2 regions of the Cupriavidus metallidurans CH34 genome follow, and region 1 is predicted to be linked to the other one. Evidence: predicted binding sites of a transcription regulator. Region 1 holds the regulator's gene; the other holds the start of a gene.
The links. The regulator FliA, encoded in region 1, starts transcription of late flagellar genes. The targets are predictions, from matches to a motif close to CTAAAGTTTNNNNNNNNNNNGCCGNTA.

Region 1 (3,609 bases):
GCCACTCTCGGTGGCTACATGCTCGTGGACCGCGCCAAGATCGGCGCCGGCTGGATCGGGCGTCGCAACGGCGCCATCGCCACGCCGCGCAGCGACATGTTCTACGCCGGTGTCGCCTACGACATCACTCCTGCGGTGACGCTCTCCGGCGAGGCGTTCTACCTCAAGTACCACAACAGCGCCGACAAGGCGTGGCTGGGCGCGTTACGTGCCAGCTACGCCTTCTCCAAGCGCACGTCCGTCTACACCACGCTTGGCTATATCGACAACGGCGGCAAGCTGGCGCTGTCCGTGGACAGCGCTTCCACCGGCGCATCGCCCGCGCCTGGCGGCTCGCAGTTCGGCGCCATGCTTGGCATGAAGCACGTCTTCTGACGGCACTTCATTCGTCGGCTTGAGACTGGGCTCCACCTGCCCGCTTCTGGTCATGACTGGCTGGGAGCGGGCTTTTTTTGCGACTGCAGTCCTGTGCCGAGCGGCCCGTAGTGCCAGTGACGTGCAGATAGGTGCAGATTGAACCCGTCCACGGGCCGTTTCATTGCCGCGCCGGGCCCGGCGCGCTATCGGTAGCTCACCGTCACCTCGTTACTGCGGCCTTGCAGGGTGGGAGACAGCCCCCCACGGCCAGCAACCCGGTAGGCAAACACGAACCCGCCGGTCGCATCGTCGCCCGCGAACGCATCGGTCTTCCCCTGCGCGCCAGACAGCAGCACGCAGCGTCGCGCGTTACACAGGTATGCTTCCAGATCGATAGGCGGGGTACTGGCGAAGCTGTAGCGCCAGCGTACCGATGTAACGATGCCACTTGCCTGAGGCATCGTGCCGGGGGGCAGCACCGGCGACGACATCGTGCGCTGGCCGCGACTGGCAATCAGCGGTCCCTGCGCGGAGCTGGTCCAGGCATAACGCGACCCACTGAGCTCGTAGGTGGCGCGCACGTATGTCTGCGCGTCGACCCATGTGGGGGCCAGACAAAGACACAACGCGAATGCCAGAAGATGACGCATCACAACATGCCGCGAAGCTGGTTGCGCAGCCGCGTAATGGCCTGGCTACGGATCTGGCAGACGCGCGATTCGGTCACTTCCAGCACGGCCCCGATCTCACGCAGGTTCAACTCCTGGTCGTAGCAAAGCGAGAGCACCAGCTTCTCGCGCTCGGGCAGCTTCTCGATGGCGCGGATCAGCGCGTCACGCATTCCCGATTCCATCAGCACCGTGAGCGGATTCGCTTCGTCGGTCACCCCAAGGTGCCGATCCAGGAAGTCTTCTTCCCCGGAACGTTCGAAGTCCTCATAGTGCAGCAACTGGCAGCCATGGACTTCGTTGAGCAGTTCCTGATACTCCTCCAGCCCCATTTCGAGTTCCTTCGCCACTTCGGAGTCGATGGGGCTCCGGCCGAGTTTCTGCTCGAGCTGGCGCTGCGTGCGTTCGATCTTGCGTGTGAACTGGCGCAGACTGCGCGATTGCCAATCGTTGGCGCGCACCTCGTCGAGCATAGCGCCGCGAATGCGCTGGCTCGCATAGGTCTCGAATCGCGCGCCATGGTTGTCCTCGTAGCGCTTGGCGGCGTCGAGCAGGCCGATCATGCCGGCCTGGATCAGGTCGTCGATCTGCACGCTGGCCGGCAGCTTCGCCGCCAGCTGCAACGCGATGCGTCGCACCAGCGGCGCGTGCGACTTGACCACGTCTGCCTGTTCGAGCTTTCCCTGAATCGTGTACATGGTGGAACTCTCGGTAAATGCTTTCTATCGGTGCCAGCGCCGCGCAAGCATGGCCGCGGCTGACTGTCTGGCTCGGTGTCCGGTCTTGTCGACTTCTTGTTCTGGCTTCATGCGGGAACGGCCACAGCCGCTCCCTGGGGCGTTGTATCGTGTCGCAACGGCCATGCGCCGATACCGCTGGCGATGTGGCGCAGCGCGCTGGTGGATGCCGCTGCGGGATATGCCTCCACCACGCAACGGCTAAGCTGGAATGCGCGGGCCACCAGCGGGTCGATCGGCAGGTATCCGGTCAGACCAGCCTCGACGCCGAGGTACTGGCTCGCGGTACGTGCAAGATTGCGCGCCAGCGCGGCAACGGTCGCTTCGGTGGCCGCCATATTGACGACCAGATGGAAGCGGCGGCATGCGTACTCGTGATGCAGACGCTTGATGCGCGCGTAGGCCGCGGTAATCGACGTTACCTCCGGGCGCATGACAATCACCACGTTGTGGGCGGTTGCCGCCAGAGGCGACAGCGCGCCGGTCGCATCCGTGCGCGCGTCGATCAGCACCGACCGCATGTCGGGAATCAGATCGGATAGCGCGCGGTCCATGTTCCCGGCATCGACTGGGATGTCACCTGCCGGCAGTACCGCGATGCCACTGGCGGGACGCGTGCCAATCGCGGCGGCCGCAGACACTCGGCTGGCCAGCACATCGGCGAGCGTTGCCACAGGCGCGGCGCCCGACAGACGCGTGGCACGCACGCCATGGCGATCCTCGTCGACGAGCAGCACGCGTTCGCCCTGCATGGCCAACGCATTGGCCAGACCCAGTGTCACCGTGGTGGCGCCCGCCCCCGCATCGGCGGCAACCACCGCGATGCGCCGGGTGACGCGCGGCGCCAGCAGACGGCGCAGGCTTTCTGCCTGATCGGAACCCATGACGTTCAAGGCTTATTCCCCCGCGACTGCCAACTGCGGCAGTCCGACTGTCGCCTGCATTGCCACGTCGGCAGTGATATCACCGACGAGCGCAGGCGAGGCGGCACGTCCGGGATAGTTCTCCAGCACATCCAGTAGCGCCAGCAGGCGACCCATGCCCTCGTTGAGCACGGAGCCTGGCACCGGCACATTCGCACGCGTCGCGGCACGGCCGGCCAGGCGTGACAGGAACGCCGGTGCGGTTGCGGTGGGGGTGTGCTGCAGGCGCAGCGTGGTCAGCCCGAGCTGGAGCGACACCAGGCTGGTCCCCTGACTGTCCGACGCATCGCCGTCCTGCGCGAAGTGTTCGGCGGCATGACGCAGCGTGCGGAACTGCTCGTCCGCGGCGTTCGCCCATTGCATCCAGCGAGCGACCTGCGCGGCGTCATCGGTCAGCGCCGCGTCGCACAGCACGTACTCGACCGCCAGCGTTTCGCCGGTATCACGATCCGCCATGCGGGAGACAACGAGGCACGCTTCGGTGCCGGTCTCGGCCGTGTTATCGCGAGCGCGTCCAACCGCACGAACCGTCCCTTCCGGAATCCGCACGGCACAGTGACCAACCCAGTGCACAGCGTCGCGGTCGCGCCAGGTCGTGTCGCCAATCGCATGAAACGTCAGCGTGTCGGCGATCGCATCGAGCTTGCTGGCCGCGCCACCAGTGATCACGCGCGCGGTTTTACGCGTACCCGCCACCCAGCGCTCACCGAGCTGATGCCAGCGCGCAATCACGGCGGCCGATGGCACCGAAGCATTCAGGTTGACGACGGTACGTGCCGCAGAAAGCGTGGCGCGCACGGTCTCGGCTTCGGCATCGGCGTCCGCTTCTGACATCGACTGCCGCGTACGGCCAACGGGCGCGGTGGTACCGGCCAGCGGCATCCCGTCCCGATCGGCAAGCCACAGGGTGCATTGCATCAACTG
Region 2 (3,609 bases), 420 kb from region 1:
CGGGCAGCGATGGCGGCGTGGCCAATACCAACATCATCTGGCACGGCGGCGCGCTGCTGGCGCTCGAGGAAGCGCACCTGCCCACTGCTGTGACGCCGCGCGCGATCGACACCCTTGGATATATGGAATACGGCCCGCTGAAGGGGCCGTTCACCGCGCATCCGAAGACCGACCCGCGCACTGGCGAACTACTGTTCTTCGGCTACAACGCCGACGGCAAGCTCACGCCGGGCGTGCAGGTTGGTGCGATCGATGCACAGGGCCGCCTGACGCATTACGCGCGTCTGCAGGCGCCGTACCCGAGCATGATCCACGACTTCATGGCCACGCCGGGTCATCTGTTGATCCCCGTGCTGCCGCTGACCGGTAGCCTTGCGCGCGTGGAGCGCGGCGGCCCTGGCTATGCATGGGAGCCAGAGAAGCCCGCCATGATCGGCGTCCTGCCGCGTGGTGGCGGCGCTGACGACGTGCGGTGGTTCGAGGGCCCTGCCTGCTATGTGTTCCACGTGATGAACGCGTGGGAGGAAGGCGAGGGGGGACAACGCATTCTGGCGGACGTCATGGTCTACGACGAACCTCCCCTGTTCCCCCACGCCGACGGATCGCCAGGAGATCCCGCCCGGCAGCAGGCGTACCTGACGCGCTGGACGTTCGATCTTGCGTCGGACATACGCCGGTTCACCGCCGAACGGCTCGACGATACGGCGGGCGAGTTTCCGCGCATCGACGACCGCGTTTCGGGTTTCCGCTATCGGCACGGATGGTTCGCCGCGTCGCATCCCGAGTACGGCGAAGGCGCGCTCAACGGCATCATGCACCTGGACATGCAGGACGGCACGCGCGACGCCTACTGGCTGCCGCGGGGCGATATCACGTCCGAGCCGGTGTTCGCGCCGGGTGGTGGCGCTCATGGCGGCGAGGGCGATGGCTGGCTGTTGGCGGTGGTGTGGCGGGCTGCGGCACAATGTAGCGAATTGCTGGTGTTCGATGCGCGGCACGTCGCGCGCGGTCCGCTGGCAACCGTCGAGCTGCCGCAGCGCGTGCCGTTCGGCTTCCATGGCAACTGGGTAGCGGGATAGCGGGATAGCGAGAGGGATGAACGAAGGCGGCACGAAACAGAACGGCGGGCGCAAGGGTGGTACGCGCAAGGTGGCGGGTGGCACGACCAAGCCCGCCGGACAATGGCATCACGGCGACCTGCGCGCCTCGCTGATTGCGTGGGGACTCCACTTGCTCGATACGCAAGGCATCGCGGCGATGAGCATGCGCGAAGCCGCCAAGCTGGCCGGCGTGTCGCCGGGCGCGCCGGCACACCATTTCCAGGACCGCAACGGCCTGCTTGCGGCCATCGCCGCGCAGGCGTTCCGGGAACTGGGCGCCTTCCAGGGCAACCGCGCGCGCCTGATTCCGCGCGATACCCCGGCCAACAAGCTGCGCGCGCTGCTGGTCGGTTACGCCGAATTCGCGCACATGTACCCGGCGCGCTTTCACTTGATGTTCGGCCCGGCGATAGAACGCCGTGACGAATACCCCGAACTGCAGGAAGCCTCGTCCGGTTCGTTCGATCGGGTGCGAGAAACCGTCGTTGCGTGTCTGGGCGGACGTGAACCCGGCGCGCTGACACATGAACAACTGGCGTTTTGTGTCTGGACGGCCGCGCATGGTCTGGCCACCCTGACGGCCACGCACGACCGCTTCCGGGCCATTTCGGCGGCCCCCGGGGCCGTCGAGCAGATGGCGGACACCGTCGCCACCTTCTGTCTGGCTGCGCTTCAGCACACAGACGACGTCTGAAGACGTCCCCCCTCCCTATCAAGCCATAGAGCGTGAGCAAACGCTCACATACGGCGTCTTGCCGCTCTTTGTGTATCGGCTTTGTATCAACTTTGTACGAAAAACGCTAAAGAGCCACTTTCGAGCGCCGTAAACCTTGGATGTAAAGACATTCATTTGCCTGTCTGGGTGAATTACATCGAAGTTACGCACGGCGAAGGACCTGAAGAAAATGGCTGCACTCGATTTCCTCGGCATTGGCTCCAACATGCAACTGGGCACGCTCCTCGATCAGCTGGCGACGGCGGAACGCCTGCCGCTGAAGGCGCTGGAGACCCAGAATACGGCCTACCAGGCCAAGCTATCCGGATATGGCACGATCAAGAGCATGTTGTCGGCCTTTCAGGCTTCCGCCAACTCGCTTGCCAAGCTCGACACGTTCGGCGCCGTCAAGGCGCAAGTCAGTAACAGCGATGTGATGACCGTCGCCACTGGCGTCAATGCGATTGCCGGCAACTACAACGTAAACGTCAAGAGCCTGGCGCAGGCCCAATCCCTGGCGGGCGCTGGCCAGCTCAAGCAGGATGCGATCATCGGCACTGGCACGCTGACCTTCGAGTTCGGCGTGACGGGCGGATACGACGCCGACCCGGCATCGCCGACGTACGGCACATACGTGAACCCGACGTTCACGCCAACCGCCGACTCCGCCAAGACCGTGACGATCGACAGCAGCAACCAGACGCTGCAAGGAATTCGTGATGCGATCAACAAGGCCAATATGGGCGTCAAGGCCAGCATCATCAACGACGGCAGCGGCACGCCTTATCGTCTGGTGCTCAATTCGGAGAAGACCGGCGAGGCGATGAGCATGCGCATCACTGGTTCCTCACCGGAACTGCAGGCGCTTGCCGGATACGATCCGGTGGCCGGCCCGCAACCCGGCGGCATGAAGGAAGTGGTGCGTGCCACGAATGCGCAACTGACTATCAACGATATCGCCATCACCAGCGCCAGCAATGTGGTGACCGATGCCGCGCAGGGCGTCACGATGACGCTCAAGAAGACGGGCACCACGTCGATGACGCTGACGCAGGATCTCGACAGCATCAAGGCCGCGGTGCAGGGGCTGGCCACGGCCTACAACAACCTCCAGTCGGCCACCAAGCAGCTGACAGCCTTCGACGTGAAGAGCGGTACCAAGGCGGCTCTGACCGGTGACGGCGTGCTGCGCGGTATCCAGTCGACGCTGCGCTCGGTACTCAACACCCCCGAAGCCGGGATGCGCGATGGCGCCGCGACAACGCTGGCCCAGCTTGGCGTGACGTTGCAGAAGGACGGCACGATGTCGGTGGACACCAAGAAGCTGGATGCCGCGTTGGCCGGAAACCTGGCTGACGTGACCGCGCTGTTCGGCGGCGACGGCACGAAGGGTGGGATCGCGCGCCGCTTGTCTGAAGCGGTGGATACCATGACGGGTACCAACGGCCCGCTGACCTCCGCGACCAAGGGTATCGAGCAGAGCGTGAAGGATCTCGGCAAGCGCTATGACTCGATGTCGGAGCACATCGATGCCAATATCAAGCGCGTCCAGAAGCAGTTCCAGGCGCTGGATCTGGCAGTCTCGCAGATGAACCGCACCAAGGACTACCTGACCCAGCAGTTCTCGGCGATGAACAACACGAACAGCAAGTAACCTGTCAGCGAGTCGTCAATCGATGCAAGAACGCCGCCCTCGTGGGCGGCGTTTTTTTGTTACGAGGAAGCGGGCGGGGTTTAGTCGTCAGCATGTTCCATCGGTGTTCCGCTCTCTCGCGAGGCTGGAGAGAGGAGCGA

Region 2: the regulator FliA is predicted to act here: its motif matches at 1,901-1,927, upstream of fliD (flagellar filament capping protein FliD).

Annotation. Positions count from the first base shown of each region.
Region 1 is NC_007974.2:242,176-245,784, reverse strand. It holds gene RMET_RS19245 (porin) at 1-375, shown strand, start outside; gene RMET_RS19240 (flagellar protein FlhE) at 561-1,007, opposite strand; gene RMET_RS19235 (RNA polymerase sigma factor FliA) at 1,007-1,723, opposite strand; gene RMET_RS19230 (MinD/ParA family ATP-binding protein) at 1,831-2,646, opposite strand; gene flhF (flagellar biosynthesis protein FlhF) at 2,659-3,609, opposite strand, start outside.
Region 2 is NC_007974.2:2,402,386-2,405,994, reverse strand. It holds gene RMET_RS28830 (carotenoid oxygenase family protein) at 1-1,079, shown strand, start outside; gene RMET_RS28825 (TetR/AcrR family transcriptional regulator) at 1,096-1,794, shown strand; gene fliD (flagellar filament capping protein FliD) at 2,006-3,469, shown strand.